Regions from separate parts of the Zooshikella ganghwensis genome, predicted to be linked through region 2. Evidence: predicted binding sites of a transcription regulator. Region 2 holds the regulator's gene; the other holds the start of a gene.
The links. The regulator PhoB, encoded in region 2, activates phosphate uptake and scavenging genes when phosphate is short. The targets are predictions, from matches to a motif close to TGTCATANNNNTGTCANA.

Region 1 (15,582 bases), on a different contig from region 2:
CTTTGAAGACCCGATGACATGTATATCAGAAAAGGTGTTTAATGAATTCTGCAGGTAATTCATTAATTGGTGTTCATAATTTATCAACTGTGCTCTATCATGTTTTTGTAAGTAATCTATGGCGGCTCCTAAACCAACAGCACCTGCGATATTGGGGGTGCCGGGTTCAAACTTGAAGGGAAGTTGGTTATAGGTTGTTTTATCAAAACTGACTTGCTGGATCATTTCACCACCTGTTTGCCAGGGGGGCATAGCTTCAAGCAAGTCAAAGCGACCATAAAGCACTCCTATACCTGTTGGACCATACATTTTATGACCTGAGAAAACGTAAAAATCACACCCTAGCTGTTGTACATCAATGGGAAAGTGCCCGACAGCTTGTGCACCATCTACGATTGTTATGATGTTATGTTGTTTGGCGAGTTTACAAAGAGCAGCAACATCATTGATGACTCCTAGTGCATTGGATACATGCGTCAGGATAAGTAATCGTGTTTTTTTAGAAATGTGTTGTTGTACTATCTGAGTATCAATGTGTAGTGCATTATTAAGTGGCAAAACTTTAAGCTGAGCGCCGGTTTGTTGAGTAACTATTTGCCAGGGAACAATATTCGCATGATGTTCGAGCGGTGATATGAGTATTTCATCGTTTTTTTGTAAGGTGGATAAAGCATAACTTTGTGCAATCAAATTTAAGCTTTCAGTTGCACCTTTAGTCCAGATAATCTCTTCGGGTCGACTGGCATTAATAAAGTGTTGTACTTTATGACGGGCATTTTCAAAGCGCTGGGTAGCGATACTACTTAGGTAGTGGCTGGCACGATGAACGTTGGCATTACACTGTTGATAAACATCCATCTCAGCCTTTATAACATTCGTTGGCTTATGGGTTGTAGCGGCATTATCAAAATAAACTAAAGGGTGTCCATGCACTGTATGGTGAAGTCCTGAAAAGTCTTGCCGTACTGTGTTAACGTCAAATAAGCTCATAAAGTCTGTCTGTTATTTTCCCTATGGGTTGAAAGGGGGATTAGGTGTTACTTTAATGTGTAGTTGTTGTTTTTGAAAGTATAATCTTTGTTATGAGTAATAATTAAGCAGTAATTTAATTGTTATTTCTATGGTGCGAATCTACTCTTCTGAAATATGCACATCAAAATATTTTTTCGTACCGAAATACATTCAATAATAAATATTCATGATTAAGTTTGGTTTTTTTGTACTTTCTTGCCTAATTGTTTGGATTATTTATTGTGCGGAACAAGGCGCTCTGCCTTATGTTCTGTATCGAGTTTATAGGTTTCCTGGGGGGGATAAATTAGGTCATTTTTTAGCAATGGGGTTTATTGTTTTAACGCTGGGTATTAATATTTTGAGTGTTTTAAGAAAGTGGCGTATTTTTAGTGTTTGTTTAGTTGCAGTTATAACGGCAATTTACGCAACATATGCGGAGTTTTCCCAACAGTATATTTTTTATAGAACGTTTTCTTACTATGATTTAGTGAGCGGCTATTTGGGTATTGTATTCTTGGGAATGATACCAAGTATATTGGTAGCCCAGGCACGTTATGGTAATGAGTGGGCTACGGTGTTTTATTGGCTTAATTTAAGAGTAAAGCTGGCTTTTATTAAGTTGGAGAATTAAGTCTGTGGTTGAGGGAAGGCTCTAGACAGCAACTGAATACCGTGGCTAAGTGGAAAGCCAAGTTGGTCAAGCTCAACAGTGTCGAGTATATTTTTGAAGCCATGACTTAGCGCTGTATTGCCTTCCAGTAAAAGTCGCCGTTGAAAGAATAATGTGTCAGGGTCAACCTGTTGTGTTATCAGTAAGATGGCATCAGTTAATTTGCAGCTGATGCTGGCGTCTGCTGCTCCTTTATCTTGCACAAGACAACGTTGAGCTTGTGAGTTATAGCCTAAAAAATAGCTTAAATCGCAATCTAGCAGCTTAAGTTCAATCCACTGATCTTCAAGAAAGTCGAGCTCCCCTTCATCAATAACTGAACTCAATAAATGGTTGAGAAGCTTCTCCAATACATGTGTTTGTATCATTGTGGGGCATAAGTGCACAGGTTTTGTTAAGAGTGCTGCATGCTTCTCAAGAGCTGTAAACAGTAAGTTCATGGTAAGTAATGGTTATCTTCGTTGTCATCAATAGTGCTTCAATCTAGAAAACCCGTAAAAGAATTGCGTTGATATCAATCAACTGTAGTGTGGGCAGACTATGTTACTTTGCTGAACATTTTCCTGCTGCTTGAGGTATGTATATGTTAGAGCTTGTGTGTCCAGCGGGTAATTTGCCTGCCCTAAAAGCAGCAGTTACTCATGGAGCCGATGCCGTTTATGTTGGCTTTCGTGACCAAACCAATGCACGTCACTTTCCGGGTTTGAACTTTTCCACAGGAAAGTTGGAGGAAGGTATTCAGTTTGCTAAACAACAAGGTACTAAAGTCTTTCTGGCATTGAATACTTATCCACAAGGGGCACAAATTGCACCATGGTTGCAGGCTATTGATAAAGCAGCATCACTGAATGTTGATGCATTAATCATTGCTGATATAGGGCTTATGGCATATGCACATCAGCACTACCCTCACTTACCATTACATTTATCAGTGCAGGGCTCAGCAACGCATCCTCAAGCATTAAGCTTTTATCAGGAGACATTTGCTGTTAAACGAGCTGTTTTGCCCAGAGTACTGTCTGCCAAGCAGGTTGCCCAAGTGGTAGCCAACTCACCTGTTGATATTGAGGTATTTGCATTTGGTAGCTTATGTATTATGGCTGAAGGACGTTGTCACTTGTCGTCTTATTTAACGGGAGAGTCACCTAATAAAAATGGCGCTTGTTCACCTGCCCATCATGTGCGTTGGGAGCCTCAGGAGCAACACCTTGATGTTCGCCTAAATGGTGTTCTTATCGATCGTTATCAACCGGATGAGCCAGCAGGCTATCCCACTTTGTGTAAGGGACGCTTTCAAGTCAATCAGGAAACCTTTCATGTGCTAGAAGAGCCAACCAGCTTGAATACACTGAGTTTGTTGCCTGAGCTTTATCAAATGGGTGTGAAAGCAGTAAAAATCGAAGGGCGCCAACGCAGCCCTGCTTATGTGGCCAATGTTGTGCGCATTTGGCGCGAAGCCATTGATCAGCTTAATGCTAACCCTGAAAAGTTTTTAGTACAGGAGCAGTGGGCTCAACAGCTATGTAAGCTGTCTGAGGGTGTACAAACAACACTAGGAGCTTACTCTCGGCCATGGCAGTAAGAAATAATATGAAACTATCTTTGTCTGCAATACCTTTTTACTGGGCAAAAGAAAAGGTCATCCATTTTTATGAGCAAATAGCGCCAAGTGCCGTAGACGATATTTATCTTGGCGAGACGGTATGTGCTAAGCGTAATGAGCTGTCACTAGAGGATTGGCTGGCTATTGGAAAAAACTTACAAGCTGCAGGGAAGCAGGTTTATTTATCCAGTTTGGCATTAGTCTGTGCAAATAGTGACTATAAATTGATTGAGCGAGTCTGCAATGCGGGGATAACGGTTGAGGCGAATGATATGTCTGCCGTTGCTTTGCTCGCACGAATGCAAGTTCCTTTTGTGATAGGTAGCAGTATCAATATTTATAACCATCTAAGCTTGTCTGTATTATTGGATAAAGGGCTGACTCGTTGGGTACCACCAGTTGAAATGTCCGGGCAACAGATTAAAGAGACATTGCTTGAGCTTGATAAGACGCAGCAGGCACGCCCTGAAGTCGAAGTTTTTAGTTATGGATGGTTACCATTGGCATTTTCTGCCAGGTGTTTTTCTTCAAGAGCGAAAGGTGTACAAAAAGACAATTGTCAGCGTAATTGCTTGGATGATCCGGAAGGGCTGAGCGTTCAAACCAGAGAAAAAGACCAGTTATTTACACTCAATGGTATTCAAACGTTATCAGGTAAAAAGTGTAATTTGTTACCATTAATAAATACTTTGGCTGACGTTGGGGTTGATATCGTTAGGGTTTCACCTCAACTCGAAGGTACGTTAGAAGTGATAAATGCTGCGCAACAAGCTTTAAATGGTCGTTTTGATAGTACTGAGACTTTAAGTAATTTGGCTGAAGATGAATGCAATGGTTATTGGTATGGGGAGCCGGGACTGATTGTAACTGGATAAAATATTTCCAATAATTTATACATTGCATGAGTGTAATCGCTAACCATCACACACATATTTTATGTGCAATTCCTTTAGGGTATTCAATTACCTTATTCTTCTAGCAGGCTTTTAAATAAATCATAGGACGCCAAAATAAAACATTCGTTTTATTTTGGCGTTGAAGAATCAGCGAGTAATGTGTCCAAGCCTGGAGTAGTCTAATAGCTTACTTTTATATTGCTTAATCCAGTGTATTCTACCACTTATCTGAGTAGTATGTTTTTTATAATATACGTATAATGTCTTATATATTAAATTTAGCTATGCTTGTGCGAGGTCGTATAAAATTTTTTAAATAAAATAGTGGTAAATATAGGTATTGTGTATCAGTGATGAGTAACCTTGATTCTCGTAGAGAGTAGGGTGAGCTGATACCATATAGCTTTTGAAAGTGGATTTAGATTCACTACTTGACATGGCGTAGTTTATAAGTTGTGCTAGGCTAAGGTGATGATCGTACGAAGTACGTTATGGCTAGTATATAAGTAAAGATCAATAAGAAAAGTAAAAAGGATCAAACCAAATTCTGTTTGCGGATAATATGATCAAATAAAAGCAAACACGCATAAAATGCCAACGGAGGGAGTAATGCTGCTCGTAGCCTATCGGGATAAGATGTCTGCAGCAATAAAAGAAGAGGGGGCAGATAACCTGTATTTTGTATTAGACTCAGCTTGCGAAGCTGAATTACCTGACAAAATATGGGAGCTTGATGATAACTTCAACCCTCAGTGTGAATCTTTATTCAGAGGGACACCTGCAGAAGATTTGTTTGCACAAGCACCTTACCTGATTAAACTGGAGCCAGATAGCACATTATATGAGTGGCTTCTTAATAAGTCATGTCTGGAACCGCTAGGTTTTTTTGCTTTTTGTACAGAAGATATTGCAGCTTATTTTGTACACTTACAACGTGTATTGGAATTTATTTTACCTAATAAGCATTGGATACATATCCGGTATTATAACCCAACTTTATTAAGGTTATTGAGTCGTACATTGGCATGCTACCAGTTTAATCAACTCATTGGTCCTGCCTCTCGGCTCATTGGTGCAGACTTGATGACTAATGAGCTGTTTGATTTGGCTAAGGAAGGTGATAATGCGGATATTTATGAAACAAGAACTTCATTAATTATTAGCCGGCAGCAGTTTTCAATATTAATCAACCAGGCTTTAGCTTATGCTTTAACCCAGTCGATACAAAATAATTTATTGGATGAGCTGGATGGACTGAATGAGGGAAAATCCAGCAAGACAATAAAACTTTTTAATAAATTAAAAAGAGCTGCCACGACGATTGATGCTCAGTCGCTAATTGAGTTTGGTTATATTAATAGTTTAGTAGACTTTTTGACACCTATTAGTGCAGAAGGCACTATTTTGAGTCAGGCAATTTTGAATTACTGGGAAAAAGTCAGTACGAAGGACAGAGGTGTTTTACTCAATAGTGTTGCTTAATAAATATGCGTAACAATAGTTGCCTGTAGGCATCTATTGTTACTAGCTCAGTTTGCGTACTATGGCTAATGTTAGTTTTTAATTACTCTTTCCCCAGTAGTCATCACCAATGAGCGAATTTAATCGTTTGTTTTCAAAGTAGTCTTCAATAGCCCTCCGCGCTAATAAAGAACGCTGAGAAGATTTCTCTCGGTTAGATTTAACAGGGTGTTGCGTTGAAAATTGATTATTATTGTTAGTTTCTGCTGTTTCAATACGCATAGCCGCACCTTTCTGTTGTATCGTTATTGGTAAGATGCAATATTCAAATGACGAAATTATGAAATTAAAGTGACAACCTCAAGAAGAAAAGTGGTAAATATCAATGTTTAATACTACTTCCTATGAAACTATTTTAATAGTGTGAATTATTTCTCTTTTTTATTTAATCGTAGCTTTCTTAAGTTTTCTTTAATTTGCTTGAGTTGGTTATTAATGCCTGGTTCTTTAGTCAATGCAACTCCCATTGCTAGCATATCTATGACGACTAAGTGGGCAATACGTGATAACAAAGGTGTATAGCGATCAGTATCTTCTTGAATACCAATATCTAATACCCAGTCAGCCAAGAGTGCTAAAGGACTTTGTTCCGGGCACAAACCAATCACTTTGGCTGATGCTTGTTTTACTAACTGTGTCGTTTGTAGTAATGCGTCAGTTCTCCCCGTTTGTGAAATAACCACCACGGTATCATCGGGTCCCAGTGTGGCTGCAGACATTGCCTGCATATGGGGGTCTGTATATGCCGCACAATGTTTAATTAAACGAAAGAGCTTATGTTGGGCATCTTGGGCAACAATTCCTGATGCACCAAAACCGTAAAACTCAACCCGTTCACTGTTTGCCAGCCTGATAATAGCCTGTTCAGCTATAGCGGCAGAAACTGTATTTTTAGCCTTTAATAGGCTTTCAATGGTGTTATCGAAAACGGTTTCTAATGTAGCGGGTGTGTAAGTTTGCTGAATGCGATAGGCACCAAAATTACTGTTTTGAGCCAGATTTTGGGCTAGCTGTAGCTTAAAATCCTGAAACCCTTTACAACCTATCGCTCTACAGAAACGTACAACAGTAGGCTCACTCACTTCTGTGGCTAATGCGAGATCAGCAATACTCAAATGGATCGCTTCAGATGGATGTTTTAGCACATAGCTAGCGACTTTTTGCTCAGACTTTCTTAATGCCGCAAACTGTTGTCTGATTTGATTGAGTAGGCTGTTCGACTGCATTATCAAACTCATTCCTATTAACAATGTATATACCCTTCACGAATCATTTTTAGGGTTTGTTGTCAGCGCTCTTCACCCCAGTCACTTATTAATATAAGCTCCGGGGGCTTCATCGCTTGACGGCCGCCCCTAAAAACCCTTCGTTTTGGGTATAGTAATACTACAAAATTCTTGTATTAAACGACAATTATCACGCTATAGGTCATGCTGCACTCTTTACATAAGAAACTGGTCAATGTGAGTAAAAGAGGCCAAAATAGGCTGATTTCTGGCGATTCAAGCTAAGTAGCTAAAGGTTTTCTCCACCGCTTATGGATATTTCACACATACTGAATGACTTAAACGACGCACAACGTGAAGCTGTAACAACGACAGCAGATACCGCATTGGTGTTAGCAGGTGCTGGGAGTGGCAAGACTCGTGTATTGGTACACCGAATTGCTTGGCTGGTGCAAGCTGTTGGCATTTCTGCCCACAGCGTGTTAGCGGTGACTTTCACAAATAAAGCAGCAGCCGAAATGCGTTCACGTATTGAGTCGTTACTGAATATTCCAGCAAGAGGCATGTGGGTTGGTACTTTCCATGGTATTGCACACCGTTTATTGCGAGCACACTGGCAGCTAGCAGGTTTACCTGAGCAATTCCAGATTATGGACAGTGATGATCAACTTCGCTTGATAAAGCGACTGATGAAAGAAATGGGGTTAGATGACAGCAAATGGCCCCCGCGACAGGTGCAGTGGTTTATTAATAGCAAAAAAGACGACGGTCTGCGTCCAGAAAATATTGAGGACTATGGTGATCTGCAAACCCGTACCTGGTTGAAAGTGTATACAGCTTATGAAGCTGCATGCCAAGCCGGTGGGCTGGTGGATTTTGCTGAGTTGTTGTTACGTTCCCATGAGTTATGGTTAAAGCAGCCGGAATTGCTTAAGCATTATCAGCAGCGTTTTTCCCATATTCTTGTTGATGAGTTTCAGGATACCAATGCGGTGCAGTATGCATGGCTTAGAGTATTAGCGGGCCAGCAAGCCAGTGTGATGGCTGTGGGTGATGATGACCAGTCAATTTATGGGTGGCGTGGCGCGAAAATTGAAAACATCCGACAGTTTAGTAATGATTTTCCAAGCGCTGTTACCATTCGTCTGGAGCAAAACTATCGTTCTACCAATACTATTTTGAAAGCAGCGAATGCATTGATTGCCAATAATAATGATCGCCTGGGTAAGGAGCTTTGGACGGCAGGTGATGATGGTGACAAGATTAATGTATATGCTGCCTATAATGAGGTTGATGAAGCACGCTTTATTAGTGAGCAGATTCAAGCCTGGGTTGATGAGCATGGTAGTTATAAAGACATCGCAATTTTATACCGCTCTAATGCTCAATCGCGGGTTTTGGAAGAGGCAATGCTTCGTTCCAGTATTCCTTACCGAATATACGGTGGCCAGCGTTTCTTTGAACGAGCTGAAATTAAAAATGCCCTTGCATATCTTCGATTGCTGAGTAACCCTGCTGATGATACAGCTATTGAGCGGGTTATTAATGTTCCTGCTCGGGGCATTGGGGAAAAAACAGTCCAACTCCTTCGCGACTTAGCCCGAGAGCAGCAAATACCTTTATGGCAGTCAGGGCAAGAGGTTATTACACGAAAGTTGTTGCCAGCCCGTGCACTCAATGCACTCCAGCAGTTTTATTCGCTGATTCAAACAATGCAGCAGGCAACAAGGGGCTTGCCATTACATGAGTTAACAGATCATGTGATTGCTGTTAGTGGGCTTATTGAACACCACCGGAAAGAAAAAGGTGAGAAGGGTCGAGCTAGAATTGAAAACTTAGAGGAGCTGGTGACTGCAACCCGAGAGTTTGATCCTGTAGAAGCTATACCGGATAGTGAAGATGAGTTAAGTCCCCTTGCTCTTTTTCTTGATCATGCGGCATTAGAAGCAGGGGAAACTCAGGCTGCACAATATGAAGACAGTGTGCAAATGATGACCTTTCACTCTGCCAAGGGGCTTGAGTTTCCATTAGTGTTTATGGCAGGTTTAGAACAAGGTCTTTTCCCCCACGCTATGTCACTAGAAACAGCTGATGGAATGGAGGAAGAGCGACGGTTGTGCTATGTCGGCATTACGCGAGCAATGAAACAACTGTATCTTACCTATGCCGAGACTCGTCGTCTGCATGGTACTGAAAACTTGAATCGACCCTCACGTTTCCTGAAAGAAATTCCAAAAGACTTACTACAAGAAGTACGCCTGGCGACTAAGATTTCTCGTCCTGTTTCTTTAACAAGCAAAACAATGAAAGGTGCAGTGCCCAATACAGAGCTATCCCTTGGACAACGAGTGGAGCATAGTATTTTTGGTGAAGGTGTTATTTTGAACTACGAAGGCCAAGGGGCACAGGCTCGTGTACAAGTAAACTTTGATCGTGAAGGGGTTAAGTGGTTGGTGGTTTCATACGCAAAACTACAGGTGATTTAGGGCCTGTTTACACTATTTGAATTACTACTGCCGTAGGCTATTTTTTCGCCTAGCAAGTTACATTTTTAGCCTATCAAAGCAGAATGAATGCCGGGTAGTCATTCTACATAAATGACTTGTAACACGGCTAGGTGGAAACATAATCACGGCCCGAAGGGTTATGATGGTGATATTCAAATAGTATTAACAGACCCTAGCAAGCTATCTTTCGATATACCCAGTACATTGGGTATATCCTTCAGGAAGTTGAAATGTGTACTTCCTGTTTTGTTTTGAGCAAGGTAAATTAATATGAAGTGACGCCAAGGGATAGGAGTCTCGTAGGTTAAAAGTACTTGCAGGTTAGTAATGCCTGTAGATCAATAATAAAAGTAACAGTGCTGACTAAATAGCAAAAAAACGCAAAAATAAAACTGAGTACCCTCACAGCTATAACAATAACTCATCATTCAGCTAAGGGTACAAATGAGCAGAGTATAGGGAGTCATAAAAATGAAACGTCGTGATTTTATGACTGCAGCCAGTTTAGGTGCAGTTGGGGTTGCTGTTGCGGGCTGTTCTCAGCAGTCTGAAAAAGAGTGCACCCAAGTAGTTAAGCCCGAAGAAAAAAGCACGATACACTGGAAAATGGTAACAACCTGGCCAAAAAACTTCCCAGGCTTGGGCACTGCACCTGAGCGATTTGCAAAAAATGTCAAAATTATGAGCAATGGGCGCCTGGAAATTAAGGTATATGGGGCTGGTGAACTAGTACCTGCACTAGAAGTATTTGATGCTGTTTCAAATGGTACTGCAGAAATGGGACATGGCGCTGCCTATTACTGGAAAGGGAAAGCTGAAGCAGCACAATTTTTTGCAGCTGTGCCGTTTGGCTTTAACGCTCAGGAGATGAATAGCTGGCTACATTATGGAGGTGGGCAGGAGCTATGGGATGAGGTGTATGCGCCGTTCAATCTTAAGCCTTTTGCTGGAGGTAATACTGGGGTACAAATGGCGGGTTGGTTTAATAAAAAAATTGAGTCAACAGCAGACTTGAAAGGCTTGAAAATGCGTATACCGGGCCTTGGTGGAGAAGTATTAAAACGACTAGGGGGGGTGCCTGTTAATATCCCTGGAGGGGAGTTATTTACTGCACTACAAACGGGTGCAATTGATGCAACAGAATGGGTAGGTCCTTATAATGACCTGGCATTTGGCTTATATAAAGCCGCTAAATATTATTACTATCCAGGCTGGCATGAGCCAGGTACTACGCTAGAAGTCATTCTCAATAAAAAGGCACTTGAGGCATTACCTGCTGATTTGCAGGAAATTGTCAAACAAGCTGTGCGAGCTTCTAATCAAGACATGCTTGATGAATACACGGCTAGGAATAATAGTGCATTAGAACAGTTAGTAAGCAAGTATAATGTTACCCTGTTGCGATTGCCTGATGATGTACTGAAAAAGCTAAAAGAGACGTCGGAAGTGGTTGTTAGTGAGATAGCTGAAGCTAATGATTACACAAAACGCATTTATACATCATTCACCCAGTTTGCTAAACAGGTAAAGGATTATCATAAAATTTCTGAGCAAGCATACTACGAAACACGAGCGCTATAGTTGAATCATGAATTAGCCTTGTATATTCTTTGCTGTAGATATTCATCAATAGTGAAGGATATACCCTTCGAATGATGCAAAGTGGTTAATGTTGTATTTGAGGATCTAATTGGTCGATGGCTAATATTGAAATAAAACGCACTCATGGCACAACTATTGAGAAAGCGAAACAAGCTGTTCAGCAAATTGCCGATGAAATGCAGTCGTCTATGGGATTAACCTGCCAATGGGATAGTGATTATCACTTAACCTTTAAGCAAACAGGTGTTCAGGGTTCAATTAAGGTGACTGAAGAACGTGTAGAGATTGATGTAAAGCTCAATGCTATTATGAAAGCATTTAAAGGAACAATTGAGCAGCAGATAAATCAACGTCTGGATAAATTGATAAAATCATAGCTCATTTAGCGCTTCTACATTATATATGCTTACCGTTATCTAGGATATTGTATAAGGAAATACTAACGGTAAGTTGTACCCTTCATGAATTGAAATCTATTTGCTCTGATTTCTTAACTTAACAAGGCCGTCTACATGAAAACCAGGGAGCGGATTTTAGTCACTAGCTTAGCGTTATTTAATCATCATGGTGAACCCAATATAACAACAATCGATATATCCAATGAAATGGATATTAGCCCTGGTAATCTTTATTATCATTTTCAGGGAAAAGAAGAAATCATCACTGAGCTTTATCTTAGATATGAGAGTGAAATTCTAGAGCTCTTAGACTCTCCAAGTAGACACTCATTAGCCATTGATGATTACTGGTTATATTTGCATTTAATTTTTGAAACTATACATAATTATCGATTTCTATATAGAGACTTATTAGATCTACTAGCTAAAAATCAAAAAATAAAACCACGGTTTACGCGTGTCTTAAGTAAGAAAAGAAAAACATTTACAGAGATTTGTGAGTACTTGAGAGATGCATCATATTTAGTAGCAACGGATGATGAGATTGGGGTATTAGCTGATAATGCAACAGTAGTTGCAACTTTTTGGCTGAATTACGAGGTTATGCGTACTAAGAAAGGATACGACACTCGTTATATCAACCAGGGAATTTATCAAGTTATTTGTTTAGTTAAGCCTTATATGACTGATGATCAACAAGAAATTTTAGAAAAAAGAAGTCAAATTTATAAGTCAACAGTAAACTTTCCGATCTAAAGCCAACCTTTTACCCTTCGTGAAATACTATACTGCACGAAGGGTTTATTATAAGATGTTTTTACACTATACAGCAGCAGGTTTTTTAGCTGTTGATGTGGTTGAGCTCTTGGATGTAGATCCGGTGCTGCTGGATGTAGCTGAGCTTTTGCTACCCACAGTGCGGTCAGAACTTAGAGCTTTAACAGCTTGACTTAATTCTTCGATCTGGTGACTTAGCTCTTTGAGCTCATCACGAGACCCACTTGAAAGTTTATCCCGCAACTGTTTTATTCTGCTTTCCAGGCGGTCAGTTGTTTTAGATTTTATTTTTTCCTTTACTTCGTCTACTTTATGCTGGGTTCGAGCTTGTACTTCTTCACCATCTTTTACCAGATTTTCAAATAAACGAATACCTTCCTGGCCAAGCTTTTCATACTGAGCATAAGCGCCAAGCCCTGCTAGCCAGATTTTATGGGCAGAATCACGAATGCCTGTAAGTAAAGATTTTTCTTTATCAGTTGATTTATCAGTTTTTTTTGTGTCTGACATGGTAGCGTCCTCGTTGCTTGGGTAGGGTAACCCTTTGCGATGTGTTTCGGGGGTATAATAAAACTTCTACTGTTTATCATTCATCAATAGCTCGACTATAGCAATGAAAATTAGAATGAACATACTAAATTTGCCAATTACAATAGTCAGAAAGGAACATTAAATTCACTCTTAATTGCTCTTTTGCAGTCATTATTATAAGTCTTCTATAAGTAGTGAATGTGTTGTGTTAGTTTGATATACGCCATATAAATCACTTGATTTATATAGTTAAAGTTTATAAAACCATTATTCTGTCATCAAAATTTGATACTTTTGAGATGATTGGCTTTAACAAAAATGTAATAAAGCCATGGTTGGTAAACACAGCACAGGGAAATATATATTCATGAAAAATGAAGCTGCGATAAATGACATTAGCCAACGTATAGAAGTATTAAGAGAGACTATTCAGCGGTTAGAGAAAACAGATCGAAGAGCAGCTGAACGGTTGAAAAAAGCATTGCAGAGAGAGTTAGGGGCCGAGCATCAGCCCAGCAAGACGAATGGGCGGTCGAATCCTGATAGTGCTGCAATGGGAACTCCCATTGTAAGGTTACATAGTAAAGATTTATTTTCTACAGCAGGGACGATTGTCAAACAAGCTGTTTCTCATCCAACGGCTGGATTTAAGCAGTTATTTGAATTTGGTAAAGATATGTCTCAAGTGATATTGGGTACCTCAGAGTTTTTACCAAAACGAAATGATCGTCGTTTTAGTGACCCTACCTGGTTTGAAAACCCAATTTACCGTCGTTATATGCAGGCCTATTTTGCATGGCATAAACACCTTAACGACTGGGTTGACGATGCAGAGTTTGATAATGATGATAGTCGTCGAGCTAAATTTATTATTTCTTTATTTGCTGAAGCTGTTGCCCCTTCAAATACATTAGTAAATCCAGCTGTCATTAAGCGCTTTTTTGAAACGGGAGGGATGAGCCTGGAAAAAGGCTTGTTACACTTACTTGATGACATTCGTCATAATGGGGGGATGCCAGCACAGGTTGATAAGTCGGCATTTTCAGTCGGAAAAAATATAGCGACTTCAGAAGGAAATGTGGTTTTTAGGTGTGATATTTTAGAGCTTATTCAGTATAAGCCGACAACAGAAAAAGTGTTTAAAATTCCTCTGTTTATAATACCACCACAAATCAATAAGTTTTATGCTTTTGATTTAAGTCCAGAAAAAAGCTTTATTCGGTTCTGTACCTCCATTGGTCTACAGGTATTTATTGTTAGCTGGCGAAATCCAACTCCAGAGCATAGGAACTGGGGACTAGACCAATATATACTTGGATTAAGTGAGGCAGTTCATGTTATTCACGATATTGCAGAAGTTGATAATATTAACATTTTAGGTGCATGTTCAGGGGGATTAACTTCAGTACTGCTGTCCAGCTATTTGCAAAGTCTGGATAAGCCAATAATAAACTCAATTACCCAGTTGGTGAGTATAATTGATACACAGGTTAATTCTGATATAGCGCTCTTTGTTACTGAAAAAACACTAGAAACAGCTAAGCAAACTTCTGCTGCAAAAGGTGTGTTGGAAGGCCGAGATATGGCTCGTGCGTTTGCTTGGATGAGACCGACTGATTTAATTTGGAATTACTGGGTTAATAATTATTTACTAGGGAAAGAACCCCCAGCATTTGATATTTTATATTGGAATAATGACACCACTAGACTTCCTGCTAAACTCCATGCAGAATTTATTGATATTTATAAAGAAAATAGCTTGATGCATCCTAACACCTTAAAAATTGCTGGCCAGCCAGTTGATGCTAAAGCCTTGAAACAAGATGTATTTGCGGTTGCCGGATTAACTGACCATATTACGCTGTGGGATGCTTGTTATCGGTCTACACTGTTATTGGGAGGTCAGTGTGAGTTTATTTTGAGTAACAGTGGACATATCCAAAGTATTCTTAATCCTCCAGGGAATCCAAAGGCACACTTTTTTACAAATAAAGCACATGTAGAAGATCCAAGTGAGTGGTATCAGGGTGCAACACGCAATAATGGTAGCTGGTGGGAACACTGGCAAAAATGGATCATTGCTCATTCTGGTGAAGAAAAAGAAGCACCAGTGAGTTTGGGTAATGAACAACATCCTCCTCTAGAACCAGCACCTGGTTTATATGTACATGATTAGGTGATCCATTGGAAACAACATTTTCAACCAATATTCGCGAACCCATGCGGGTTCGCTTTAAAACACTGAATATTAACGGCCAGGTAATACGTGCAGCTATTAGGCCTGGTAATGAACCAATATTGCCATTATTAGTTTTCAATGGTATTGGAGCTAATCTTGAGCTTATAAAGCCCTTTGCTGATGAATTGCAAGGTGTTGAGATTATTGCATTCGACGCTCCTGGTACGGGTGGATCATCTACACCAACTTTACCCTATCGTTTCTCTGGGCTATCTCGGCTTATTGGGAAAATGTTAGATGAACTGAATTATGGACAAGTTAATGTTTTAGGCGTTTCCTGGGGAGGTGCGCTTGCACAACAGTTTGCCTATGATCACCCATACCGATGCCGGCGTCTTATTTTGGCTGCAACCTCTATGGGCTCAGTTGCAGTGCCTGCGAAACTCTCCGTGCTTTTAAAGTTGGCAAGTCCAAGGCGATATGTGCAACCAAGTTATATGCAGCGTATTGCAGCTTCTATTTATGGTGGTGCGTTTCGACGAAATGATAATTTAATTAAAAAGCACTCATTAAAAATCCGTTCGCCTAGTGGGCTAGGTTATTATTATCAGCTATTAGCGGGAGCGGGTTGGACTAGTTTTCACTGGCTTCATAATAT
Region 2 (15,582 bases):
AGCCGATTGGCCAAGGGTTGTAAAATATGGGATTTAAACAGCTGTGGGTTTATTGAGGTATAGGCTAGGTTATGGGAGAAAGTATGCTCAACTAATGGGTATAGCTTATCCTGTAGCAGGTGTAAGCACTCACTATCAAGTGGACTAAGCTGAAAACCTGGTGTTAAGCGCTGATCGAGTTTGCTTCGTAGCTGCTCATTTCGCTGAGCATTAAACTCAAGCTGATGGGTAAACTTACTGTGGTAAGTGGTGTGAGGTCTAAAACCAAGCTGTGTGAGCAAGGATGGGTAATAATCAGGGTTCCAAGGTTCACTCGGAAAATAAGTAGTATCGAAATGAGACAAGCGCAGTCGATACCGGCCAAAGGTAGAGAAGTTGATAGGACCTAAAAGCTGCGTAGCACCTTGCGCTTTAGCCCAGGTTTCTAGCTGCTCAAATAGTGCCTGATTAGCATTAAGCTGCTCTGTAGTTTCCCAAAAACCAAAGTAAGCTGTTGGCTTTCCATCGATAACTTGTTGTGGGTGATAGAAGCCTGCCAAACGGCTTGCATTGGGTAGGACGCCAAGCCAAGCCTGTCCCGCCTGAAAAAAAGGGTTCTGAGTAGAAAATAGCTGTTGTATATAGTCTTGTTGCTCAGGAATCCAGTTCGAATCCTTTTGGTAGATATGGCAAGGCAGACTAAGGAAGGCCTCTGGAAGAGGTTGATCTGCTGACCAAGGTTCCGCGTGGAGTGTCTGCCCTGGCATCACAAAAGTAGGGCTATCCGTTAAGCTGAAAGGTGGTACCTGGCTATTAGAGGTGGAAGTTAACGCTTCTGTTGTAGTGTTGATCATGCTGACATCTCCTCTAGCACGTCCTTGGTTTTACTGTCCCGCTGTTTTGTATCCTGAGAGGTTGGGCTGAGTTCAGCATCTGTTTGCTTGGTAGCTTGAGGGTTTTCCTGAAGTTGGATGCTACCCGTTGTGCCATTCATCGTGACCCACTGACCTGTTTCAAGCTGCTGGGTAAGGCCTGGAATATTAACAATGGCAGGTATCCCCAGCTCTCGGGCAACAACCGCAGAGTGAGATAATGTCGAGCCACGTTCGACTAATATGCCTGCTGCAGTCGGGAACAGTGGTGCCCAGCCTGGGTCAGTGCGAACAGTACAGAGGATATGACCTTGCAAATCCAAGTCATCATCTGGGCTGAATATTTTTTTGATTGGAGCAGTAACCTCTCCAGGGTAGCAACCAATACCGTTTAATTCCTGGGCTTCTGAAGTTGTTTTGTTGTTATGAGTCGATAAACAGTCAGAAGTGGCTGCTGGCTTAAATGCGTTATGCAGGTAAACCGGTCCAATCGTTTGAAAATGGTGAGGCAGGTCCTGCTGCTGGTATTGGCTATATTCGGCTTTTCGTGTCGAAACAAGGGACTGCCACTCAGTTTGTACAGCCGTTCCTTGCATGTATTGTTCTAACTCAGTGACGGTCAGATAAAAAATATCTTCAGGCTCTGCAAGCACACCATAAAAGGCAAGCTGCTGGCCAACTTCCCGGTAAATATCGCGTATTAAACCTATGGCTCGGGTTCTTGCAAGACGCATACTTTCTCGATTTTTTACGGCTTTTCGCCATAACTTTAATAGTTTCCAAATGCGGTGATAATGACAGCGGTATTTTCCTAAAGGCAGTAACATGAGCTGTTGACGGACTGTAGCTTCCGCCTGGGTGCGCAGATCGCGTTCAGTTTTACCTAAGGTGGATAAACTAAGGTTAGGGTGAGCGATGTAGTTTTTTAGCAGTGCCACCAGGAAGCGAGGGTCTTGGCGAAGAGTGGTTGACTCTAGTTTAAGCTCTCCCATGCACCGGTCACCAAATGCTTCAATATAGTTTTGGCAGCGTTGATAAAACTCAGGGTAACGGTACTGAATCGCAGGCATCACCTCATCATTTGCTAATCCGCTAAGCAGTCGAGCTAGTCCTGGTTTGTTACGGATATAATCACATAACTTCATGAGGTGCTTGGTGGGCTCCGTGCTGGCCAGTGTTTCACCAGCAAGCAAATTATTTTGCAGAGCCTCAGCATTGTCGATTCCCAGCGCTTGTAGCTGACGATGCAAGCGGCCGTTAGTCATCATTACCATAAAGTCATTGATAATAGGTGTTTGCCAGTTATCTAGCAGTTGACGTTGTAACCACTCTGCTTGTGCCATCAGCTCAGCAATAGACTGGGTGTGCAGTTGAGCACGATTAACTTGCTGATAAATACTTTCAAAATGAGACTCAAAATTCCTGACCCGTCGATCCATGGTCATAAAGCCCCAGCATAACCGGCTTAAGGCATGAAGACTGTCTGGTAAGCGGACGAGGCGTTGTCGCCAGTTGTCTGGCTGGCCTTCAATAAAATCCACAGGGTCTTGCAGGCCCATCATCCGCTCCATGTCGGATTTATTGGTTTTAAAGCCTGGCAGAATCTGTAGGGCGGCATACCAATGGTTAATATTGTAATAAACCCGGCCTTGTATCAGTCCCAGCATATGACTTAGTGCAGGCTGTAGGGCTTGCAGTTTGCGTTTTGATACGCCTAATAACTGAAAGGTTTGCTGATAAACAGTGTGATAGGCTCTTAATGCGAAGGTAAAAGTGAGTGGTAGCGTGATACCACAATAGCTTTCCTGAATATTGGAGTTATCCCAAACTTGCCGCTGACCAATGGGGTTTTCTGGTGCAGGCAGGGATGTGACTGGTCTTGTTTGCAGCCAATAAAGCTGATCGTTGACAAAGGTCCACTCTAAGTCTTGCGGACGACCCAGTTGACGAGCAATCTGAAACCCCTGCTGCTTAATGCGCTGAATTTGTTGAGAAGACAGGCAAGGCTTTGTTTGTAAGGTTTCAGCAACAGGCAGGCGCTCGGTACCCTGGCCTGAATTTTCAGCATAGACAATTTGAAACTGTTTTTGATGAATCTGAGGCTTAACCTCTTCACTGAATAAATCGACGGTAAATTCATCACAGTCCGCAGTACCTGCAACTACGCCTTCAGCTAAGCCATAACAAGCAGATATCAGTCCGTGCTTACGACTACCGTTTATTGGGTGAGCTGTAAAGAAAACACCAGAACACTCACCCTCTACCATGGTTTGTACGATGACAGCCAGTGTGGTTTGCGAAAGTGCTCGTTGGTGTTGCTGGCGATAGCGGACGGCTCTCTCCCCAAAGCCACTGGCCATGACCTTAATAACGGCTTGTGCAATATCAGGGTAGCTTTCCAGACAAATATAAGAGTCCAGCTGCCCTGCGAAAGATAAGGTGGTCGAATCTTCATCCGCAGCAGAAGAGCGAACCGCTAATCGGCCTTTGGGTAACTCAGCTAAAGCATGCTTGAGTTTTGCCGCAAGATGAGGTGCTAGATTGGATGCTGATAGCTGCTGGCATAGATAGGCGCATTGTTTACGTTGCTCTGCAGGAGAGAGTTGATCAAGCGTGCGAACCTTATCAGTGAGCTGGCAATAGGCTAGCTGTTGTTCAAAGGATGCGGTGGTTAATACTATCCAGGGTGGTACTTGATATTGATGGCGAGTCATCCAGGCCAGGTTATAAGCTTTACCCCCCAGAAAGCATTTATTAGCACTACATGCTGTTTGAGCATCCATCACCAGTTGATCATAGGCTGTGTCAGTCAACATGATGCTGCCCCCCAAGTTGAGTGGTAGTGGACTCCAGGGCATTGATCATGGCTAAGGTTGTTGCTGTCAGGCGGGCCATGAATGGGTAATCTTGCAGGGTATTTGCCAGCCAGTAATGAGCAAGGCGGTTAACAGTAAAGTCCAATAGGCTGTAGTGAAAGCCCATATGCCACTGAGTTTTGTCCAAAGAAGTGTTTGCTGCTTTTGCTAATTGCTGTCGGTGGTACTCGCTGAATTTGGATAAATAAGCGGGGGTTACTTGCTCAGGTTTTAAAGTAAATGCTAATAGCTCAACGCAGTCACGTTGCGGTAAATGCCAGGTGGCTAACTCCCAGTCCCAGGCGCATAGCTTTAGCTGGTTACTGGTTTGGCGAAACGCCAAATTACGCGGGTTAAAGTCGCCATGGATAAGCGTTTTTGGTTGTCGGTCCAGAATACCCCACCACATAGGCAGGTTTTCCAGAATAAGCTGCAGTTGTTGCTGGTCTTGTTCAGAAAACCATTCAGGAAACTCGCTAAGACCATGGTTTTGCAGCAAACGCCATAGGGGCTGAAGCTGTACCATTGTTGTCTGGTTCATTGAGCAGATATTGAACTGATCAAAAACCTGTCGCTCTTGCCCCAAAAACAAGCTATGAAACTCAGCTATGCCTGTGATTGCTGCCATAATATGCGACTCATGCCAGCCTGCCAGATCATCAACCGTATTCATCAGTGTTAATGAATCCAGCCACTCCAGTGCTAATAAGAAAATTTCTCGTGACTGGTTTTGGTACTGGCCAAAGCACTGGGGAGCAATACTTGTAAAACGAGAGTCGTTCAGCTGATAAAGCTGCATCTCCCGTTGATGGCAGCCTTTGAAAAAAGTTGTGCCGCCAGCACGTTTGATTTCTTCTGCTAAGCGTGGGTCACAGAACTGAGCGAGGGTGCGCAGTGTATGAATCGCCTCTTCATCAGTAGGCTTAATTTTTAACATAACCTGGAGTGGTTGATGCTGGTGCTGGAAGTACAGCTTGGCAGGTAATAAGCCCAGAAACTTGGTGGTATGTTCTGCCGTTAACCGGCAAACGATACTTTCTGCATGACAGGGAGCTTCGCTAATTTCTATATGCTCCAGAGTGTTAAAGCGTTCTCCCATGTGTTCTTGAAAAAATGCAGGCGTTAGCTCTTCTTTACGTAAAAATTTTATTGGGCGGTTTCTACCTAAACGGTCGTGGGCTGCAGCAAATTGACCGCTGGCAATGGCTGATAGGGTGGATAAATCCAGTGATAAACAAAAGCCTGCGATAATTTCTGCAAAGCGGGCTGAACGATGGCTTCCAGCACAGTTCAGTAATGCAAGACACTCTTGCTGCTGAGGAAGACCTGTACCACCTCCGACAGTACCTACCACTAAACCGGGTAGTAATAGACAGGCATAGATTCCTTGTTCCGTTTGTTCAATATGAAAATGAGCCAGACTAGACTCATGAACGCACGCTATATCTTGCCCTGTTGCAGTAAAAATAGCGGCAATGATATTGGCTACGTTGGCATTAACGCCTGGAATACCTGCTTGAATACTGCCTGTGATACCTGCTTGATAAGCTGAAACTAATTCTTTGGCAGAAACTTTTAATATTTGCTGTAAGATATTTTCTGGAATATGGGCTTCAGCAATAACACGGGTACCGCGTCCAGATAAAAAGCTTTGATAAGATGTTTTTTTATCACTGGCCAAATTGGCTTCAATAAAAAACTGTTCGATTGTATGGCGTTGTTGATATTCTTGCAAAATCCATTGACATGCATGCCAAGTACAACTGGTTGTCATATTTTGCCCAGAGGCGTCACCAGTTTGGTAAATAAAATTTAAATGAATCATACGCCCGAGAATTAAAGGTTTTAGTTCTATTAATTCAGCATGTCGAGAGCGTTGTCGTGTTTTTTCCTTAATGGTAATAAAGTGTTTTCTTAGCCATTCTGAAAAATGTAAGGCACTTGCCAGACAGTCAAACTTAAAAAAAGGTGTACGGATCATTCGTTGTGACAATACTGCAGTATTCACACCGCCACTTTTAGATAGTGCGGTAGCACCGCGAGTTGCGGAGGCAACAAGAGCGCCTTCTGTGGTTGCTAGTGGAGTGTAAATAGTGCCGGTTACATGCTGTCCATTAAATAAAAGTGGGCCTGCAAGCCCTATGGGAACTTCTACAGAGCCAACAAAATTTTCAATATTAAATCGTAATTGATCAGCTCTTAAGGAGGTTTTGTCTACACCACTAAGTAACTGCCCCGATTTTTCTCTCAGGAAATCTAAACGAGTTTGTCTTGCTTCTTCACTGTAACGACCACGAGCAGGAATTCGTTCTAATGAATCAGTACCTGATAGCGATAAAGCTTCGTCTGTCGTTTTTGGTATTACAATTTTGGGGGCAGTCATACATCCTTTCCTGCTATTTATACCCTGTTTCAAGAAATTATTTTTTTGACAAAAAGCTATATGGTTTTGGTGTAACTTAATGCGCTTGTAATTGTAGATTATGCATGATTATACCCTTCACGAATGATTTCTAGGTTTTGTTATCTTCAATCCTCACCCCAATCACCTATTAATATAGGCTCATGGGGTTTCATCACTCGATGGACGCCCCTAAAAACCCTTCGTTTTGGGTATATGTCAGCATCTCATGGTTTCGCATAGTACTATTACAAAGCTTATTTAATGTATATAGCTTGTTGTATAGTTAATTGCTGAGGTTACCTGTTAATATATTATTAAGTTAACCAATCAGGCTTGAAATTATAATCATCCATAAAGTACAGAGGATATGAATACCTACGGTAGCTTCATTGTATCGACGTGCTTGAATACTAGGTGAGTTTAAAAAGCGAGTAAGAAACCATAAGCTTAGTAACAAGGTGCTAGTAATAATAGTATAAAGCCACCAACTGCTTGTTAAGAAATAATAAATTAACAGCATAGCAAAGAGGCTGACTGAAAATACGCAACAGACAACCAGGGTGAGCGCGCGTGGTATACCGAGCACTGATGAATAAGTCGGAATATTTTCACTCTCTTCTTCATCAGGTTTTATTTTGCGAACAAATTCGAATGCAAAACCTGCGAAGAAAAAGAAGAGCATAATAAGTAAAATTAAATTTATGTTGATGCTGTTATGGCCTGCTAGAAAGTAAAACCACAAGCCAATAAGTGGCATAATTAACATATGAGAAAAACTATAGCTAAGGAGATGCTGATTTAGCCACTTTGAACTAAAAAATTCAAACGTCATGAGGGTTAGCCAACCAAGCATTAATAACCATGACTGTAAAGTGTATACAGTATTATTTTCAACAGATAAGCTTGATAAACCTGTAATAGCGAAAGCAATAATACCAATCACTTTTAGGTGAGATAGGCGAATATACCCTTGTTGAAGAACTCGCTCGGCGTGAAATGCGTTATCTATTTTATAATCTTTATGTTCATCTAAAATACGCAATAATAAAAAAATACTTACAGCGGCAAAACAGTTGGCTATATCATGCCATATTGGTATTGCGTCAGATGAGCTGTGTTTGACAATGGCTGAGACTGCCAGGTAGAGTGAAATTGCTAATAAGGCGTTGGCTAATGGAAAGCGCTCTTTTGCCCAGGCATGTATTCGATAAACCAAAGGAGAGTCATGAGAAAGTGTGCTTGCCTGTGCCATGTAAAGATCTCCTGTTTCCCTACGATAAATGAATGGAGATTACTCCTGTTGTTTCAGCATGTGTCCCCCTCCTCGAGTGCCTTTTATTTTATAAAGCTATTTGAGTACGTTGCCCAAAGCTTATTTTTATCATATACCCTTCACGAACCATTTTTAGGGTTTGTTGTCAGCGCTCTTCACCCCTAATATTTTTTATATGACAATAAACCATATTCACGTTTACTGATATTATTGTCTTATATATTTTCGGCTTACCCTAAGCTAGTTTAAGTTGTGTTATACACAATAATGGTCTTGAAGAGTGATGAGCGAAAATACTTATCACACTGGCGATGCATCAATACGGCTAAATGATGATACTAAAGTACAACCCTGATCAACATATTATGACTTAAGATCCAATTCTCATTATATGAATATTTAAAATGTATACAACATGTTTGTTATTGTTTTTTTTGTGTTAATTATTTTGTTAGACAAAGCTCTTGTATGTAATTATCTGAAATTTTTTTGGATCCTGAATTTTATGGAGAGTATAAGCATTGTACAGAATTTAATAGGTCAGGTTGGACCCATCAAAAATACTTCGTTGTGGGTATTTTTCATAAAGCAGTGATGATTTGACTAAATGATTGTCTAACAAGTAAGGGAAGTGAGTTTGAGTGCAGATAAGAGATAATTATGCTGCATTTTCCATCAAGAGCTGAGGGGTAAAATGACAGGTAAATGTACTACCTTTACCTAATTCACTGATGATTTCAAGATGACCATAATGTCGCAATAGAACATGTTTAACGATAGCGAGTCCCAGTCCAGTTCCTCCCGTCATCTTAGAGCGACTGGCATCGGCTCGATAAAAGCGTTCAGTCAAACGAGGAATATGCTTAGGGTCGATACCAACACCATCATCCATCACTGACAAGTGAGCACCTTTTTCGTCTTCCCACCAGTGAACATCAATAGCACCTTTGGCTGGTGTGTATTTAACGGCATTGAAAATTAAATTTGAAAACGCACTGTGTAGCTCACGTTCGTATCCCATTAAAATTGCATTTGGGCTACAGACAAAACTAATTCTATGTTGCTTTTCCCCACTAAGTGCTTTGGCATCATTAATGATGTTAGTGAGCAGTGTTGCTATATTAACTTCTTGTGGATCACTGATTTTATCGCTGGTTTCCAAGCGTGATAACAGCAGTAAATCACTTACCAGGTTTTCCATTCGATCAGACTGCTGTTGCATTTGCTGAATTGCACGAAGCCAGCGCTCGGGAAGACTGTCAGCATTATCGGCAAAAGTTTCCAAATAACCGCGGATAACGGTTAGTGGTGTACGTAATTCATGGGATACATTAGCGACAAAGTCTTTGCGCATTTGCTCAAGGTTATGCAGGCGTGTGATATCACGAGCTAACAGTAAACGATCATTTCGACCAAACAGTGTAATGGTAAAGAGCAAATGGATTTGCTCAGTGATGGGCGAGGGTATTTCTAACGGATCTGCATAGCGCTTTTCTTCAAAGTATTTACCAAAGGCAGGATCACGTATTAGGTTCGTGATGAGCTGACCTCGATCTACAGGTGAGCGAAATCCTAATAGCTTTTCCGCAGCATGGTTCCACCACTCTAAGTTGCCATGGCTGTCAATCATCACTACAGCATCTGATAGTGCTGCTGTTGAGTCTTGGACTCTGTCAATCACTGCTTGTAAGCGCGCACGGGACTTTTGATGACTTCGTTGTAGCCGGTAAATAGCATCAAAAATATCGCCCCAGATACCACGACTTTCTGGAGGTTCATTATTGGTGAGCTCACTTTCCTGAAGCCAGTGGTTTAATTTATAAACCTGTAACAAGGTCCAGAAGAGGTAACTACTTAAGGCTACAACTAGGGTCCAAGCAAGCTCATCAATGGCAAGCCCAAAGATGACTACAATGACTGCCCCAAAAAACAATCGTTGTGGCATGGTTTTCCAATCTTTGCTGACTAACCTTTGGTGGAAAAACGATAACCTGTGCCACGCACCGTTTGAATCAAGCGGTCATGGCCATTGCCTAGAGCTTTACGCAGGCGGCGGATATGGACATCAACAGTACGTTCCTCAACATACACATTGCCACCCCAGACTTGGTCAAGCAGTTGACTGCGGGTATAGGCACGTTCTTGATGAGTCATAAAAAATTGGAGCAGGCGGTATTCAGTGGGACCCATATCAGTAGGCTTGCCATTGATGGTCACTCGATGACTGACAGGATCAAGTTCAAGTCCTTCAACGCGTATGGGCTCTTGTGGTTCTTGAGCGCCTGAACGACGTAAAACTGCTTTTAGGCGAGCGACGAGTTCACGTGGTGAGAAAGGCTTAGTGATGTAATCATCTGCCCCAACCTCTAGACCTTGTATTTTGTTATCTTCTTCTCCTTTCGCGGTTAGCATAATGATAGGAATGCCAGCCGTCATTTCGTCCCTTCGTAAGCGCCGAGCCAATTCTATTCCGCTAGTACCTGGTAACATCCAGTCCAGCAGAATGAGGTCTGGCTTTTTGTCAATGATAATACCGTGCGCATCTTGTGTATTGTCTGCTTCCAGACATTCATAGCCAGCCATTTCGAGGGCGACTGCAATCATTTCCCTGATTGGGGCTTCATCATCAACAATAAGTATTTTTTTGCCAACCATGTTCAAGCCTTCTCTTCGCTCTACGGGTCAGCAACTCATTACACAGACTGTTTGTTACAATTAAATGACAAATAAAAGGCTATTGATTGAAACCTTTTAGGCATTTAGCAGATATGCCAAATGGTCCTAACTGTTACCAAAAAGCAGTCATAGTGCCCAGGAAAATGAGTAATCCGACCCAGTGATTATTCAAGAACGCAAGAAAACAACGCTCTCTGTTACGTCCATGTGTCAAATAGTGCTGGTAAATAAATAGCAAACTTGCAGCAATTAGACCAGTATAGAATGGCCAGTCAAGCTGTTGGATAATGCCTACAATCACCATCAACAGTAATGCAAGTAGCTGTAAAATAGCAATTATCAGGTTATCCGCCTGGCCAAATAAAATTGCAGTGGACTTGATGCCAATTTGCAAATCATCATCACGATCAACCATAGCGTACTGGGTATCATAGGCTACTGTCCATGACAAATTCGCGGCATAAAGTAACCAGGTAGTCACTGATAGCTCTCCGGTCTGTGCGGAAAATGTCATTGGAATACTCCAAGAGAACGCTGCTCCCAACACAACTTGTGGGAAGTGTGTATAACGCTTCATGAAGGGGTAGCAGGTTGCAAGTGCAAGTGCACCAAAAGATAGCAGTACAGTATAAGTGTTCGTTTGCAGAACCAGCAGAAAAGAAAATAGTACTAAAACAAAAAATAGCCAAATTGCTTCTTTCGCTGAGGCTTTACCTGTAATTAATGGGCGTAGTTGTGTTCGTTTAACATGCCCATCAAAGTGACGGTCAGCGAAGTCATTAATAACACAGCCTGCACTGCGCATTAAAAAAACACCTAATGAAAATATAATGATCAGGCTTGTATTGGGTAATCCCTGTGCAGCAATCCAGAGGCTCCAAAGGGTCGGCCAAAGTAAAAGGTAGGTACCAATCGGGCGGTTGAGCCGCATGAGCTGACTGTAAGCCCATAGGCGGGGCCATTGTTGCTGGATTACACGCATATTGACGTTGTTTTAATGGTCGTTTGAAGGCGATGAGGTGGTAAGTATATCACTTGCAGCTGGCTTGCCAATTTGTTCGTTTTCGATGCTGTGAAGCAAAAAGGGTAAAAAATATTCAGTGATCATGAGTGGCTTTTGACTCAATAAAAATCTGGATCGTCGTCCCCACACTTGTTCTGAAGGTAACGGTAAGTCGTGCTGAATAGGTAAATCAGCGGTTTTTAATGTTGTCAGCTCAAATTGTGGTAAGCGTATAATGTTGGCATTACCAAATAAAAAATGGCCAAGGGGCTGCTCTTTGATAGTAAGCAAGTCCTGGTAATTACCACTCAGTGTTTCTTTGGGAATGACAGTCCTTGCCAGTATGCAAGGTTGCTGTCTGACAAACAGTGTAATTTCACGGATGTTGGTTAACGTATCTGGGGTAATACCCAAATACTGTTGCTCTTCTTTAGTTGCTGTGAGCCATTGTTGTCTATGCAGGTGAACAGATACCTTGCTATTGAAGTGTTTTGCTAATTGTTCTGTTAATGAGCCTGGGTGAGTCAGCCAGTGTTTAAGGTGAGGGCATAACGGATCGTGAGCAGGCCACTTATGGGTAGGCTGCCAGCAGTGTTCACTGAAAAGCTGCATGTTGGAATAGCGGTTAAGGTTCATAATTCACAGCAGGATGCTTGAAACGGTTTGATGTTGCAAGGTGCAAACAACAGAAAAATAACTTTCATGTTAGTGATGGTCAATAGCATGACAACAGAGTCATGTGTTGCGTATGGAACCACTATACACCATACGTTATGCTGGCATTAGCCATCAATAATGGTTTAGTGAGGAAATCGAGTGAGCATGGAAGCATTTCGTAAGTGGCAGTGTACAGTCTGTGGCTTTATCTATGATGAAGCTGATGGCTGGCCTGATGATGACATTCCCCCTGGAACCCGCTGGGAAGATGTACCTGAAGAATGGATTTGTCCTGATTGTGGTGTATGCAAACAAGACTTTGAAATGATTCTTCTTGAATAATGTTGGACTGAGTTTGACTTTAAAAATTTATAAAGCAACAGGTCATGTGTGTCATGGAACCCCTCATTATAATTGGTACTGGGTTAGCGGGTTATACCCTTGCAAAAGAATATAGAAAGCATGATTCATATTCACCGCTTACATTGATCACGACTGATGATGGTCGTTATTACTCTAAGCCAATGCTGTCTATTGGTATGAGCCGAAAACAAATTGATACGGCAGATGCTCAGGAAATGGCCGAGCAGTTAAATGCCACTATCCTGACAAATACCCGTGTGACTGCAATTGATCCTCAGCATCACCTGATCAAGATAGGCAATGACGAACTTCGTTATCGCCAGCTTGTTTTAGCGTGGGGTGCCGATGTACTCCAGCTTGATGTTCAAGGTGACGGTACGGAGGAGATATACTCTGTTAACAACTTGCAGTCTTATGAGATTTTTCGCAAGGCAGTATCAGGTAAAAAACGTGTTGCTATCATTGGTAGTGGTTTAGTGGGCTGCGAGTTTGCCAATGATTTGATAGCGGCTGAACATCATGTGGAGTTGATCTCTCAAAGCCATAGCTTAATGCCTAAGTTGTTACCAGCTGATGTGGCTGCACCGTTGCAAAGTTGTTTGCAAACACTTGGTGTACGCTTTCATTTTGGCGTTGGTTTAGAAGAAGTAAACCGTATAGAGAACGGACTGGAACTGACCCTGACCAATGGCAAGCTTATTCATACGGATGTGGTGTTATCAGCAATAGGTATCAAACCTCACATCACAATGGCGCTTGAAGCCGGGCTTGAGGTTAATGAGGGTATTCAAGTTAATCATTTATTGGAAACTTCTGCACCTGATGTATTTGCTTTGGGAGACTGTGCAGAAGTAGAAGGACATGTCCTGTTGTATGTCATGCCGCTTATGGCATGTGCCAAAACATTAGCACGTACTTTAGCAGGGCATCCTACGCCATTACGTTATGGACCTATGCCCGTGGGTGTTAAAACGCCTATTTGCCCTGTTGTGGTTTGTCCACCACCTCGAGGATGTACTGGGCAATGGCAGATTCATGCCGAAGGTTTAGATGTTAGGGCGTGTTTTGTTAAGGATGAAAAACTATTCGGGTATGCGTTAACAGGACGCTATGTGAAAGAAAAATATGCGTTAAATAAACAGTTAACAATAAACTAATGGGTGCTATCAAAAGGGCATTAGCAAAAGGCCGGTATCAAAAAATAAATAATACTTATAAAAAAATTATGAGGGACAGAGTGTGCATAAGCCAGAATTAATTTCTGCAATTGCTGATCATGCATCAATGACGAAGGAACAAGCTTCTCATGTATTAACTGCAATACTGGATGAAATACAATTGGCACTCAGTCGTGAGGGTGATGTTGTGCTCATTGGCTTTGGTACTTTTTCCAGGCAACATCGAAAGGCACGGATAGGCAAAAACCCGCAAACAGGACAGCCAAAAGAAATTCCAGCAACCAATACTGTGAGTTTTAAAGCAGGTAAAAAACTAAAAGAAATAGTGAATGGGTGAAGTAAGATGATAAAGCTGAAATTGTTGTTATGGGTTATGGGATTATTGATGGGACGAGCCAGTAAACGCAATGAAAAATTACGAAAAAAATTAGATGATAAACAATTAACGGTGCAATTTCAGACAGATGATCGGCGTGTTGCTCGTCACTTTATTATAGAAAATCAGAAAATTTTGAGCCGGTCAGGCGTAGCCGATCAGCATGACTTCGCCATTTCTTTCAAAGATGCAGGAACGGGGCTTGCGGTATTAACTGCAAAAAACGCTCAGCTTGCTTTTATGCAAGCCATTCAAGAAAAGCAATTAATTGTGACGGGTGATCTAAGCCAAGTAATGTGGTTTCAAGGGATTGCTAAATACTGGTTACCTCGATAATTACGCTGATTTAAAAAATTGACTGAGTTGTTCGATTTCGCTTTCGCACTCAACAATTGATGCAACAGCATTAGCTGCATTTGCAGGGTTTAACTCTAAATACTCATATAATTGAGGAATAATGCCTTCGTCAGGCGCATCACCAATGCCGTGCTGACGCAATAGTCGGCCAGTAATATTTAATAAGTGTGGATATTCTTGATGAGTACCAGAATACTCAGCCTCATTCTGGTAGCGAATGGCTGTGCAAACCTCTTCAGGCATATCCCATATTTGCATTAACCAACCGCCAATCTGGTCACGAGATACACCAATAATATGCCGTTCAATATCAACATGGTTAATATGTGGATTCGCTTCTATATGGCGGCAAATAAGCGAAAAATAAGGTGGAAAAACATAAGCTAACACTAAATAACCAAAATTATGGAGTAATCCACATAGATAAGAGAGTCCGAGTTCAGGACGTTTTTTTAACGGAATTTGGCGTACTAAGGATTCGACCGATGTGGCAGTAAAAGCAGCCTGGTGCCAATACGGCGTGAAGCCATGGGGGTGATCTTTAGGGGGTTGTAAAGCTTTACCCAACGATAGGCCAATTGCCAGGTTAATCACCAAGTCAAAACCCAGTACTCTGACAATAGCATCTTCGATGGAGCGTACTCGACCAGGGGCCGCATAGTAAGGAGAAGAGGCCCAGCTTACGACTTGGGCTGCCAGGCTGGGATCACGTTCCACAATGTCAACAAGATCTTTCACAGCTGCATTTGGATCAACACGAAGTTGAATAATACGTTGTGCTGTTTCTGGTAGAGGTGGAATTTCAATGGTTTGCTCTAGTCTTTGCTTTATTCGAAGAGAGGTAAAGTTTTCTACAGCTAAGGTTAATTCTTTAACATCAGTATTTGTATCTGTAGTAAGTGGCCGGTTTGGAATTTTTTCTGTTACCTGCATTGGCGTGGCGTTTTGCAAAATTTGCTTGAAATCCGCCATTCTTATCTTGATAAAGTGGCCTAACTGACCTGACTCTAAGTAAAGCTCATTATGGTCAAATAAACGATCATCAACAATGGTTGGAAATCCAGTGAGCTGTGGAATACCGGGCAGCGCATCAACCCCTTGGCTTTGCAAAATATGCTGTAGATTTTCCGGAGCAATAGCTGTGAGGTTTCGACCTAAGCGCTCATTTAAAGTGTTTAAGTCAATGAGGTGATCATGAGGAAAGATAAGTTGTAATTTCCCCTCATTATCCTCTAACACAACTGACACAGCGACGTTTGGTGGTAGGGTGTTAGCTGGCCTCATAATTTGCTCATGTCCTGTAATACCATATGAAATATGCTCGCTTTCCAGCAATTTTTGTACTTGCTCAGGAATAGGCATTGGACTAGTACCTTTCCGACTAAACGATTAAATCTTTCAATTAGTGTAGTCAAAGAGCTACTGGTCGTAGTAAAGAATGGCAAAAAACTATGAAACCATTTTGCATTCAACAATAAATAAGCGGAAAAAAATAATTGAATGCTCTGTTACTTAAAAAGTAGAAAAAAATTAAAAACAGAAACCCCAGAGTAAAACTCTGGGGATAAGTTTAAAAGTAGGATGGAGGG

Region 1: a site for PhoB is predicted at 5,984-6,001, ahead of KHS79_RS14150 (PA3496 family putative envelope integrity protein). Genes of this name have one in related genera too.

The regions. Positions count from the first base shown of each region.
Region 1 is NZ_JAEVHG010000009.1:151,690-167,271, forward strand. It holds gene KHS79_RS14120 (SufS family cysteine desulfurase) at 1-990, opposite strand, end outside; gene KHS79_RS14125 (VanZ family protein) at 1,199-1,645, shown strand; gene ubiT (ubiquinone anaerobic biosynthesis accessory factor UbiT) at 1,642-2,124, opposite strand; gene ubiU (ubiquinone anaerobic biosynthesis protein UbiU) at 2,268-3,266, shown strand; gene KHS79_RS14140 (U32 family peptidase) at 3,257-4,162, shown strand; gene KHS79_RS14145 (DUF4123 domain-containing protein) at 4,793-5,665, shown strand; gene KHS79_RS14150 (PA3496 family putative envelope integrity protein) at 5,744-5,926, opposite strand; gene KHS79_RS14155 (MurR/RpiR family transcriptional regulator) at 6,073-6,930, opposite strand; gene uvrD (DNA helicase II) at 7,242-9,416, shown strand; gene KHS79_RS14165 (TRAP transporter substrate-binding protein) at 9,909-11,018, shown strand; gene KHS79_RS14170 (polyhydroxyalkanoic acid system family protein) at 11,135-11,416, shown strand; gene KHS79_RS14175 (TetR/AcrR family transcriptional regulator) at 11,552-12,193, shown strand; gene KHS79_RS14180 (phasin family protein) at 12,260-12,724, opposite strand; gene KHS79_RS14185 (alpha/beta fold hydrolase) at 13,113-14,921, shown strand; gene phaZ (poly(3-hydroxyalkanoate) depolymerase) at 14,930-15,582, shown strand, end outside.
Region 2 is NZ_JAEVHG010000004.1:19,569-35,150, forward strand. It holds gene KHS79_RS07890 (GNAT family N-acetyltransferase) at 1-833, opposite strand, end outside; gene KHS79_RS07895 (PEP/pyruvate-binding domain-containing protein) at 830-3,667, opposite strand; gene KHS79_RS07900 (hydroxymethylglutaryl-CoA reductase) at 3,657-6,089, opposite strand; gene KHS79_RS07905 (UbiA family prenyltransferase) at 6,430-7,362, opposite strand; gene phoR (phosphate regulon sensor histidine kinase PhoR) at 8,042-9,328, opposite strand; gene phoB (phosphate regulon transcriptional regulator PhoB) at 9,349-10,038, opposite strand; gene ubiA (4-hydroxybenzoate octaprenyltransferase) at 10,172-11,041, opposite strand; gene KHS79_RS07925 (chorismate--pyruvate lyase family protein) at 11,054-11,698, opposite strand; gene KHS79_RS07930 (rubredoxin) at 11,885-12,061, shown strand; gene KHS79_RS07935 (FAD-dependent oxidoreductase) at 12,115-13,239, shown strand; gene KHS79_RS07940 (HU family DNA-binding protein) at 13,322-13,597, shown strand; gene KHS79_RS07945 (helicase) at 13,604-13,972, shown strand; gene KHS79_RS07950 (HDOD domain-containing protein) at 13,973-15,355, opposite strand; gene KHS79_RS07955 (serine protease) at 15,564-15,582, opposite strand, start outside.